Massilia sp. METH4: one gene and its partner. The protein of the gene in region 1 interacts with the protein of each later gene in a pairwise test. Links are inferred from orthologs where the notes say so. Each region holds a gene or a part of one and is shown in the gene's direction. Other genes may lie near its edges.

The links. The genes of interacting proteins can lie anywhere in the genome.
Region 2: the proteins of V6Z91_RS06295 (region 1) and glmS interact in binary tests that used the Escherichia coli proteins (3 or more experiments, as listed by UniProt). The link is inferred for Massilia sp. METH4 from one-to-one orthologs.

Annotation. Positions count from the first base shown.
Region 1 is NZ_CP146614.1:1,415,400-1,420,602, forward strand. Bases 1,275-4,155 are described here. They hold V6Z91_RS06295 (phosphatase PAP2/dual specificity phosphatase family protein), read left to right. Parts: upstream 1,275-2,046; coding sequence 2,047-3,264; downstream 3,265-4,155. Other genes in these bases: V6Z91_RS06290 (patatin-like phospholipase family protein), read right to left, coding at 1,275-2,028; V6Z91_RS06300 (CDP-alcohol phosphatidyltransferase family protein), read left to right, coding at 3,240-3,857; V6Z91_RS06305 (bifunctional alpha/beta hydrolase/class I SAM-dependent methyltransferase), read right to left, coding at 3,808-4,155. In the rest of the region: V6Z91_RS06280 (acyloxyacyl hydrolase), read left to right, coding at 1-215; V6Z91_RS06285 (SDR family NAD(P)-dependent oxidoreductase), read right to left, coding at 260-979; more of V6Z91_RS06290, read right to left, coding at 988-1,274; more of V6Z91_RS06305, read right to left, coding at 4,156-5,203.
Region 2 is NZ_CP146614.1:1,811,756-1,816,150, reverse strand. What follows is about bases 76-3,051. They hold glmS (glutamine--fructose-6-phosphate transaminase (isomerizing)), read left to right. Parts: upstream 76-636; coding sequence 637-2,466; downstream 2,467-3,051. Other genes in these bases: V6Z91_RS08090 (hypothetical protein), read left to right, coding at 76-470. Outside these bases: more of V6Z91_RS08090, read left to right, coding at 1-75; V6Z91_RS08080 (hypothetical protein), read right to left, coding at 3,107-4,395. UniProt on the Escherichia coli protein: Catalyzes the first step in hexosamine metabolism, converting fructose-6P into glucosamine-6P using glutamine as a nitrogen source.

The DNA of each region.
Region 1 (5,203 bases):
TCGGCATCGGCGCGCACTTGATGTCCGAAACCTATAACAACAACGACGATCGCCTGTCGACCGCCTTCCAGTTCGGTGACCACATCGGCATCGGCTATGTGTTCAACAAGAACTGGGAAGTGGCGGTCAAGATGCAGCACTTCTCGAACGGCAGCATCAAGAAGCCGAACAGCGGTGTCGATTACGGCGTGGTCAAGCTGGCTTACCGGTTCTGATCCAGTCCGCTCATGCCGAACATGGAGCCCGCCGCGTGCGGGCTTTATTTTCGGCGCAGCCCGCGCAGCGACCGGGGCAGCAGGTTGAACAGCCGCACCTGCAGGTGCAACTGCCAGGGAAACACGCAGCGCTCCGCGCGCCGTTCGATGGCCTGCGCGATGCGCCGCACCGCCTGCGCTTCGGTTTGCAGAAAAGGCTTCCGGCTCGCATCGCCGCCGTTCAGCTCGCGCAGCCGGGCCGTGTCGACATAGCCCGGCACAATGACGGTAACGGCGATCCCGAACGGTTCCAGCGCTTTGCGGAACGTATCGCAAATGGCAATGGCGGCGCGCTTGCTGGCACTGTACAGCGAGGCGCCTGGATAGTCTCTCAGCAGCCCGGCGATCGACGCGACCGCGACAAGGTGGCCGGGCCCCTGCCGCCGCATGTGGCCGGCGGCGATGTCGAAGGCGTCGTACAGGCCGCCGACGTTGGTGCGCAGCACCGGAAGCGTGGCCTCCGGCTGCGCCGCGATGGCGGCGGCATCGGTGTACTGCCCGGCGGTGACGATCAACAGGTCGATGGGCGCGAACGCGTCCATCGCGCGCCGCAGCGCCGCCCGGTCGGTGATGTCGGCCTCTTCGACCGAGACTCGCGGGTGGCTGGCCAATGGATGCCCGGCCAGACGCGCGGCATCGCGCCCGCACACCGCCAGCGTGGCGCCCTGCCCGGCATAGTGTTCGGCCAGCGCGAGGCCGATGCCGCGCGTGCCGCCGATGATCATGATCCTTTTCATGTACTCCCACTTCGTGTGAAGGCGGCCAGTCCCTTCCGGTAGCCGTATTGCCACTGCGCTTCGACCTGGGTACGGTACGCCGCGTAGGCGGGGGCGACGAGGCGCATGCGGTTCTGCCGCCAGCGGATTTCCTTCTTGAGGCCGTGGCCACGCAGCGCCTGCGCCATGTCCGCCGTATCGATCCACACGTCGGCATGCTGCCCATGGACCGCGCGCCAGCGCGCATCGCCATCGATGCCGAGCACCGCACGCCAGGCGGGCGACACCAGCCAGGGATTGAGCCGCCCCTTGCGCTCCATCGCCACGCTGGCGGCCAGGCGCCGCGCCAGCTCGATCGGGAACAGGTCGATCACGCCGCCCGTGTAATGGCAGCCCGCGTGCGCGTGGCAACGGAAATAGAACATGTCGGCCACCGAAGTGCGCACCGCGTCCTCGAGGGGCATCGCGCCGTCGACGTGCAGGCCGGGAGCGATGGCGCCACCGCTCCAGCGCGGGTCGGCAGCGGGCGCGGTCATCCCGTCCAGCAGGCCGGCCACGCGCGCATCGGCGAACACGGTTTCCGCGAACAGCGCGCGGCCGCCGCGCGGCCGCCCCACGTCTTCGCGGCCGAACAGCAGCTTGCCGCCGACGATCGCCACCGCCGGTCCGTCGGCACCCGACGGCGGGGGCAGCGGCACGCGGGCCGGCAGGTCGAACAGGTAATCGTCGAACAGGTCGGGAACGACCGGGACCTGTGCGCGGTGCAGCCAGCGCCGCGCGACGCCGGCCAGCATCGGCCATGGCGCCGCGCGCGCGGTCGACTGCACGCCGGCGAAGAAGCCGTACACCTCCGGAGAGGCCAGCCACGCCTTGCGCGCCTGCGCATCGGGCAGGCGGGCGATCGCCGCCGCCGCCACGGCGCCACCGCAGCTGGCCAGCAGGATATCCGGCGCGTGGCCGGTTTCCTCGGCCGCCGCATGGATGCCGAGGTAATAGCCGAAGCGAAAGCCGCCACCGGCCAGCACCAGGCAACGCGCGTATTGATGCGGTTTCTGCATGCCCTGCATAATGCCCAAATGCGATTTCAATCACAAGGCAAGCTGCCATCGATCCGAGTGCGCGCCGGCCACCTGCTGTTCAACTGGCTCGTGTTCGGCCTGTGCTACCCGCTCAGCCAGGTCATCGCCGCGCACGCGCCGCTGCGGCACAGCGTGGCCCTGCCGTTCGAGGCCGGCATGCCGTTCTGGCCGTGGATGATCGTTCCCTATGCCACGTCCGCCCTCTTCTTCACCCTCGTGTTCATGGTGGTGCCCACCGCCGAGCAGTTGCGCGTGACCGGCCGGCGCATGGCGTCGGCGACCGTGATCGCGGCGCTGGTCTTCGCCATCTTCCCGGCCCGCTTCACGCTGGCCCGCCCGGCGCTCGACGATCCGCTGCTGGCGGCGGCCTACGGCTTCCTTGAAATGGTCGACCAGCCATACAACCAGCTGCCGTCGCTGCACGTGGCGTACTGCCTGCTGTTCTGGCTCGCATTGCGCCCACTGGTGCGGGGGTGGCGGCGCCTCGCGCTGGCCGCATGGCTGGTGCTGGTGGCGGCCAGCACGCTGTTCACGTGGCAGCACCACGTCGCCGACGTGGTCGCGGGGCTGGCCCTCGGTGCCGCCGTGGCACGGCTCGTGCGGCCGGGCTCCACGCGACGCTCGACGGTGGCATTCCATTACACGATCGCCGCCGGCATCACGCTGCACGCCGGCTGGTTCGTGCTGGGCAGCTGGGTGGCGCTGTATGCCGCTGCCTGCCTGCTGCTGGTGGCGCTCGCGTACGCGCGGCGCGACAGCAATTTCCTGCGCAAGCGCGCCGGGCGCCACTCGATGGTGGCATGGCTGCTGTACTGGCCCTACCTGGCCGGCTACCTGTTGACTTGGGCGCTGGTGCGCCTGCGCGAACGGGGCGGCGCGGCGTTCACCCAGCAGGCGCCGGGGCTGTTCGTGGGCCGGCGCCTGTCCCCCGTGGAGGCGCGGCGCCTGCCGAACGATTGCTGCGTGATCGACCTGTCGCCGGAACTGCCGGAAGTGCGGGCGCTGCGTGGCATCCATTACCGGCATGCGCCGCTGCTCGACCTGCATGCGCCGCGGCCGTCGGAGGTACGTGCGGTGCTGGCGCTGGTCGCGGAGCAGCACGCGCAGGGCCGCCCTGTTTTCCTCCACTGCGCAATGGGTTACAGTCGCAGCCGTTTCATCGCCCGTCTCCATGCAAGGAAAACCCAACGATGCCTTTCTCGATCTACCAGCTGAAACCACGCTTCCAGCAGTTGCTGCGCCCCGCCCTGCTCTCCTTCGCCCGCGCGGGCGCCACGCCGAACCAGGTGACGCTGGCAGCCATGTTCCTGTCCTGCGCCTATGGGGTGGCGCTTGCGCTCCATCCCGGCAACGCGGCCCTCTGGTACGGCCTGCCGGCCTTCCTGCTGCTGCGCATGGCGTTGAACGCGATCGACGGCATGCTCGCCACCGCAACCGGAAACAAGACGAATCTGGGCGCGCTGCTCAACGAGATGGGCGACCAGGTTTCCGATGCGGCGCTGTACCTGCCGTTCGCGCTGGCGGCCGGCATTTCCGCGCCGTTGGTCACGGTGCTGGTCGTGGTGGCGCTGCTGGCCGAATTCGCCGGCGTGCTCGCCCATGGCGTGGGTGTCGAGCGCCGCTTCGATGGGCCGATGGGCAAGAGCGACCGCGCGTTTGCGTTCGGCGTGATCGCCCTGCTGATCGGCTCGGGCGTTGCCCCCTTGTGGAGCAACGGCTTGCTGTGCGTGGTGCTGCTGCTGGCCGTGCTGACGGTGTTCAACCGGCTGCGCCAGGCGCTGCGGCTTTCCGTGCCACCGACACGGTGAAGATGCCGTCCACGCCGATCAGCGTGCCACGCTTTTCCGCACCGGCCACGCTCACCAGCGCATCCATCTCGGCCTGCGGACGGGGGCGCATGCGCCACGGTTCCCCGCGGTGGTTGGTCAGCGTGCCGGCGATCATCTCCAGCTGCGGGTGCCACGGCTGGGCGGTGTAGATGAGGTAGCCGCCGGGCCTCAGGCTGGCCACCACGCCCCGCAGGGAGCGCAGCACCATCGCATTGTCGCTGAACAGCTCATACAGGCCGGACACCACGGCGATATCGTACTTGCCCTCCTCCCCGCCGTAGCTGGTGCTGTCGAATGCGTCGCGCTGGCGGCAATCGACCATGGCGTGCAGCCCCAGGCTTGCCGCCAGTTCCCGTGCGCGGTCCACGTTGTGCTGTTCGTAGTCGCACAGGGTTACTTCGATATGGCGGTCCTGGAAGCGCTTGACCGTTTCCAGCACATAGCGCGCGGAACCGGCGGCGATGTCCAGGATGCGCAGCGGTTCATCGGCGGAATGCGCAGCGGGATGGGCCGCGATGCGCTGTGCGAGCAGTTGCTGCAGTTGCGTCTTGCGCACGCGGATGCCGCGCCAACCGACGGCATCGAGGTAGCCGCGGTCCATCACCGCGCCGAACAGCAGCTTGCCGCCGGCCTGGTTGCGGTAGACGTAGTCGAGCGATGCGCCGGAGTCGAATCCGTGCCGCAAGCCGATGCGCATACCGTTGCTCAGCCAGCCGAGCATCGACAGCATCTTGCGCTGCACCGCATAGGATGCCCGCGTGGCGGCACTGCCGTAGTCGTCGCGCTGCAGCGCCGCGTAGGTGCGGGCACTGGCGCTCGTGCTGTCCGCCTGCACATAGTGGACGGGTGACAGCGGCGCCGTGGAAAAGCAGTCGGCGATGAAGGCACGGCTGGCCTCCAGGGCAGCCGCCATGTCGCGCTCGTAGAGGACGGCATGATAGCAGTCGCTCAGCCTGACATAGCGCTTGAGCGGCGACGACAGGCGCTCGAAGAAGGTTTTTTGCGGCGCTTCATGGACCACATAATCCTTGTCGGCCACCAGCATCAGGACCGGAACGTCGATCGCCGCGGCATCCATGACGATGCGCTTCGCCGTGTCCGCGAGCTCCAGCAGGATTTGCGCGGAAATGCTCTTGGCGATCAATGGGTCTGCCGCGTAGGCCGTCGCTTCCTGGGGCGAATGCGTCAGCATGCCTGGGCGGATATAGCTGGTCACGAACAGGTCCGGCTTGAAACGCCGCGCAAAACGCAGCGCCGGTTTCGCCAGCGGCACGTACAGCTTGATCTGGAATGCGGCCGCCGCCATGATGAGGCCACGGATGCGC
Region 2 (4,395 bases), 400 kb from region 1 along the record:
TTCGCCAACGCCACTGGGAGGCACAATACGCAGCCTGCGGCGGCAATGTCGCGGAACTGTGTTCCCTGGCGGTGTCCGCCAGCCTGCCGAACCGCGAACGCATCCTGGTATTCAATGGCCTCATCCTCGGCTCCCACCTGTTGGCCATGCAGCAGGACATCCGCCTGTACGCCACCGTGCAGCGCTCCGCCCTGATCAATACGCTGATCCGCATCATGCGCTACCCCTTTCGCCCGAGCGGAGACCAGACGCTCGACGCGGCCGTCATTCCCGACGATAAATACTGGACCACGAAACCACTGCCGCGCCTGTATTACGTATCGGCCGAGTGGGCTACCGGTGCCGCGTCGTTCAAGCTGCTGCATGCCTTCCTGGACTCGGGCCTGACGATCGAAGGCATCACCCCGCCTGTCCTGGCTGCGGAGCCGCCGCCGCCGGTCGACGCAGAGTTGCCCGCCATTGCTGCCTGAGCATCGGGTGAGAAATAAAATACCACATAGGCAGTCAACATGAAATAAAAATGCATGGCATGTGGAGGGTGAAATTTCGTTTCATAAAACGTTATAACAAGTAAGCATATTTCGCCGACACTGCTCTACGATGCCTGCATATCAACAAATTACTGAAGAGGTCACCATGTGCGGCATCGTCGGCGCAGTAGCGCAACGTAATATCACCCCGATCCTGATCGAAGGCTTGAAGCGCCTGGAATACCGCGGCTATGACTCGTGCGGCGTCGCACTGCATACCGACGGCCGCCTGCAGCGCTCGCGCAGCACGTCGCGCGTGGCGGAGCTGGAAAAACAGACGCAGGAAATCGGCCTGCAGGGCTTCACGGGCATCGCCCACACGCGCTGGGCCACCCACGGCGCGCCGGCTTCGCACAACGCGCACCCGCACTTCTCGCCGAATTCCGACAATGCCCGCATCGCCCTGGTCCACAACGGCATCATCGAAAACCACGACGAGCTGCGCGACGAACTGACGAAACTGGGCTATGTGTTCCAGAGCCAGACCGACACCGAAGTGATCGCCCACCTGGTCGACCACCTGTACACGGGCGACCTGTTCGAAACGGTGCAGCAAGCCGTCAAGCGCCTGCACGGCGCCTACGCGATCGCCGTGTTCGCCCGCGAAGAACCGCACCGCGTGGTGGCCGCCCGCCAGGGCTCGCCGCTGATCGTCGGCCTGGGCAAGGGCGAGAACTTCGTGGCGTCCGACGCGATGGCGCTGGCCGGCACCACCGACCAGATCATCTACCTGGAAGAAGGCGACGTGGTCGACCTGCAACTGGGCCGCGCCTGGATCGTCGACGTCAACGGCAAGCAGGTGGAACGCGAAGTGAAAACCGTGCACGCGCACACCGGCGCCGCCGAGCTGGGCCCGTACCGCCACTACATGCAGAAGGAAATCTTCGAGCAGCCGCGCGTGGTGGGCGATACGCTGGAAGGCGTGACCGGCATCATGCCGGAACTGTTCGGCGACGAAGCCTTTAAGGTCTTCAAGCAGATCGACCGCGTGCTGATCCTGGCCTGCGGCACGAGCTACTACTCGGGCCTGACGGCCAAGTACTGGATCGAATCGATCGCCAAGGTACCCGTCAACGTGGAAATCGCCAGCGAATACCGCTACCGCGACAGCGTGCCGAACCCGAATACGCTGGTGGTCACGATTTCCCAGTCCGGCGAAACGGCCGACACGATCGCCGCCCTGAAGCATGCACGCTCGCTGGGCATGGAAAACACGCTGACGATCTGCAACGTCGCCACCAGCGCGATGGTGCGCGAGTGCAAGCTGGCCTACATCACCCGCGCCGGCGTCGAAGTGGGCGTGGCATCCACGAAAGCGTTCACCACGCAGCTGGCCGCGCTGTTCCTGCTGACGCTGTCGCTGGCCCAGGTGAACGGCCGCCTCACGGACGAGGAAGAAGCATCGCACCTGAAGGACATGCGCCACCTGCCGTCCGCGATCTCCGCCGTGCTGGCGCTGGAACCGCAGATCATCGCCTGGGCCGATGAATTCGCCCGCAAGGAAAACGCGCTGTTCCTGGGCCGCGGCATGCACTACCCGATCGCCCTGGAAGGCGCGCTGAAGCTGAAGGAAATCTCCTACATCCACGCCGAAGCCTACCCGGCCGGCGAATTGAAGCACGGCCCGCTGGCCCTTGTGACGGAAGAAATGCCGGTGGTAACGATCGCCCCGAACGACGCGCTGCTGGAAAAGCTGAAGTCGAACATGCAGGAAGTGCGCGCCCGCGGCGGCCAGCTGTACGTGTTCGCCGACGTCGACTCGCGCATCGCCTCGGGCGAAGGCGTGCACGTGATCCGCATGCCGGAACACTATGGCTGCCTGTCGCCGATCCTGCACGTGGTGGCACTGCAATTGCTGGCGTATCACTCAGCGCTGGCGCGGGGTACCGATGTGGACAAGCCGCGCAATCTGGCGAAGTCGGTGACGGTGGAGTAAAGGCCAAGTGCGGGCTTTGACGTTGATGAGCCTAGATTATGTTTGTCAAACGTAGATTATGTTTGTCAAATTTCGGCGTGTGAACATAATTGGCGTGCATACCTAACGTCTGGCCGATGAACCCATCGTTACTTTCCGGCAACGATGGGCATGCTTTCTTCATCAGCTCGTCAGATCCTCAGGCTGCGGTCGAGCGCTTGAGATTCCATCGGTGAAGGAATTGTCATAATGGTTGATGAACGTAATACACTTGACGCTCCCTGATTCCCAACAGGTGATCCGAGTGAATTGTGGAAAAAGCTGCAGTGTGCCATCGGTGACGTCATCACGCGATGTGGAAGGCAACGTATCTCAGCTAATTAACTGAGTGTCTGGAATCGACTGATGACCCTAATATAGCCGTCGATTCAAAGCATTGATAGGCTCGAACCATGCCCAGCCAGTTCGATGCAGCCACGCCTTGATTTGCTTGGTGAACATACTACGCAATTTGACGGCTAAAAGTCGTTTATTGCATAATCGACATAATACTTTTGGTAACCGATGAAAAATGGGAAAGGCGGGTCGCATGTTCGCATCGGGCTTGCATTTTGTTGTCTCAGCATTTCCAATATGGCCTGCGCCGTAACCTGCCCAGTCTTTATTTAAGCTTTTTGGCGATATAGTCTGCTCTGGCCCTGATTCCCGCCTCTGTCGCATCTTTGAGCGCCATGCGTACCCGCTCAAGATACTTGCGTCCCCGTCCAGTGCGAGCAGCTTCGTCAATTAGGGAAATTGCGAGCGGACCATCGTCGGTCAGGCGACCGAAACTTTGAGGGGCGAGGTCCTGCTCGACAAACCTTCGTGTGACCGTCTCCGTCAACCGGACACACATGTCAGAACTGAACCAAGCGTTCCAATCTAGACGCCAGCTTGCGATGCTTTTCGCCTCATCAGAGAAACCTCCTTCTTCAAATGCCCTGTAAACACGGGTAAAGGAGTAACGCAACAGCTCGGCCTGAGATCTGGATTCCCAGCCTAGCGCCCGTGCCAATAAAAACGCCGAAAGAAAGTCCTCGTCCGACCGGACGAGGACGCCAGTGGCTGTCCGTAGCGCGATGAGCCAAGGGTCCTCGCCACAAGCATTGGGAACATCGTCGGGACGGGATTGCCGGGCTACAGCCAAGATCGTCGCCATCCGCGTCACCCGGCCGGTGGCGAGTACGGCAGCAGTCTTGTTTCGATCGCGGCATAAGACGGCCAGCCACTGCAGCATCGTACTAGGATCGGCCTCAGCAGACTCCAAGGCACTGATTAAATCCACAGGATCTGTTCGGCTGATGATTGCCGTAGCGGGTCCGATGCGGCCTGCGGCCAGCAGGGCTCGGGCAGCACGGCCCACATCCTGGTTTGAAATGCGTTCCGCCAGCCCATCGTCAACTTCGGGGATGCGCCAAAAGGCCGGGTGCATCAGAACGTCCGGGCGTCGCTCGGCTATGGCGCTCGCGATTTGACCGTTGGTCTGCAGCCCTGCCACAATTTGGTCCGATTGCATCTCCGCCAGTGCATGCGACGTGACACCGCCGAGCGGCCCTTCAGAGACGAGTGCAGAGTAGAAGCGACGAGGTGATCGTCGCCACAGTTCGATGCCAACTCGATCGCCGATCTCGGCCTGCTCTGCCGGATCGCTTGACCGTTCCAGCGTTTCGAGGAGGAACTCGAATACCTCGTCTTCGATTTGACCGGCCGCCTTCAGCGCTTGCCGTGCCACGAGCGTACGAACCGACCTGGCCTGCCGCCGTCCGTCGCCATTGAGAGCCGCGAGGGCGGATACTGCCGACGTCAGGTCGGGTGGATGACTGCCCAAGAGACTCGAATAAAGCTCACAAAGCGGCCGCATGGCACGCCGGCCGCCATCGACATCGCCCCCGATGCGCTTGAGAAATTCGC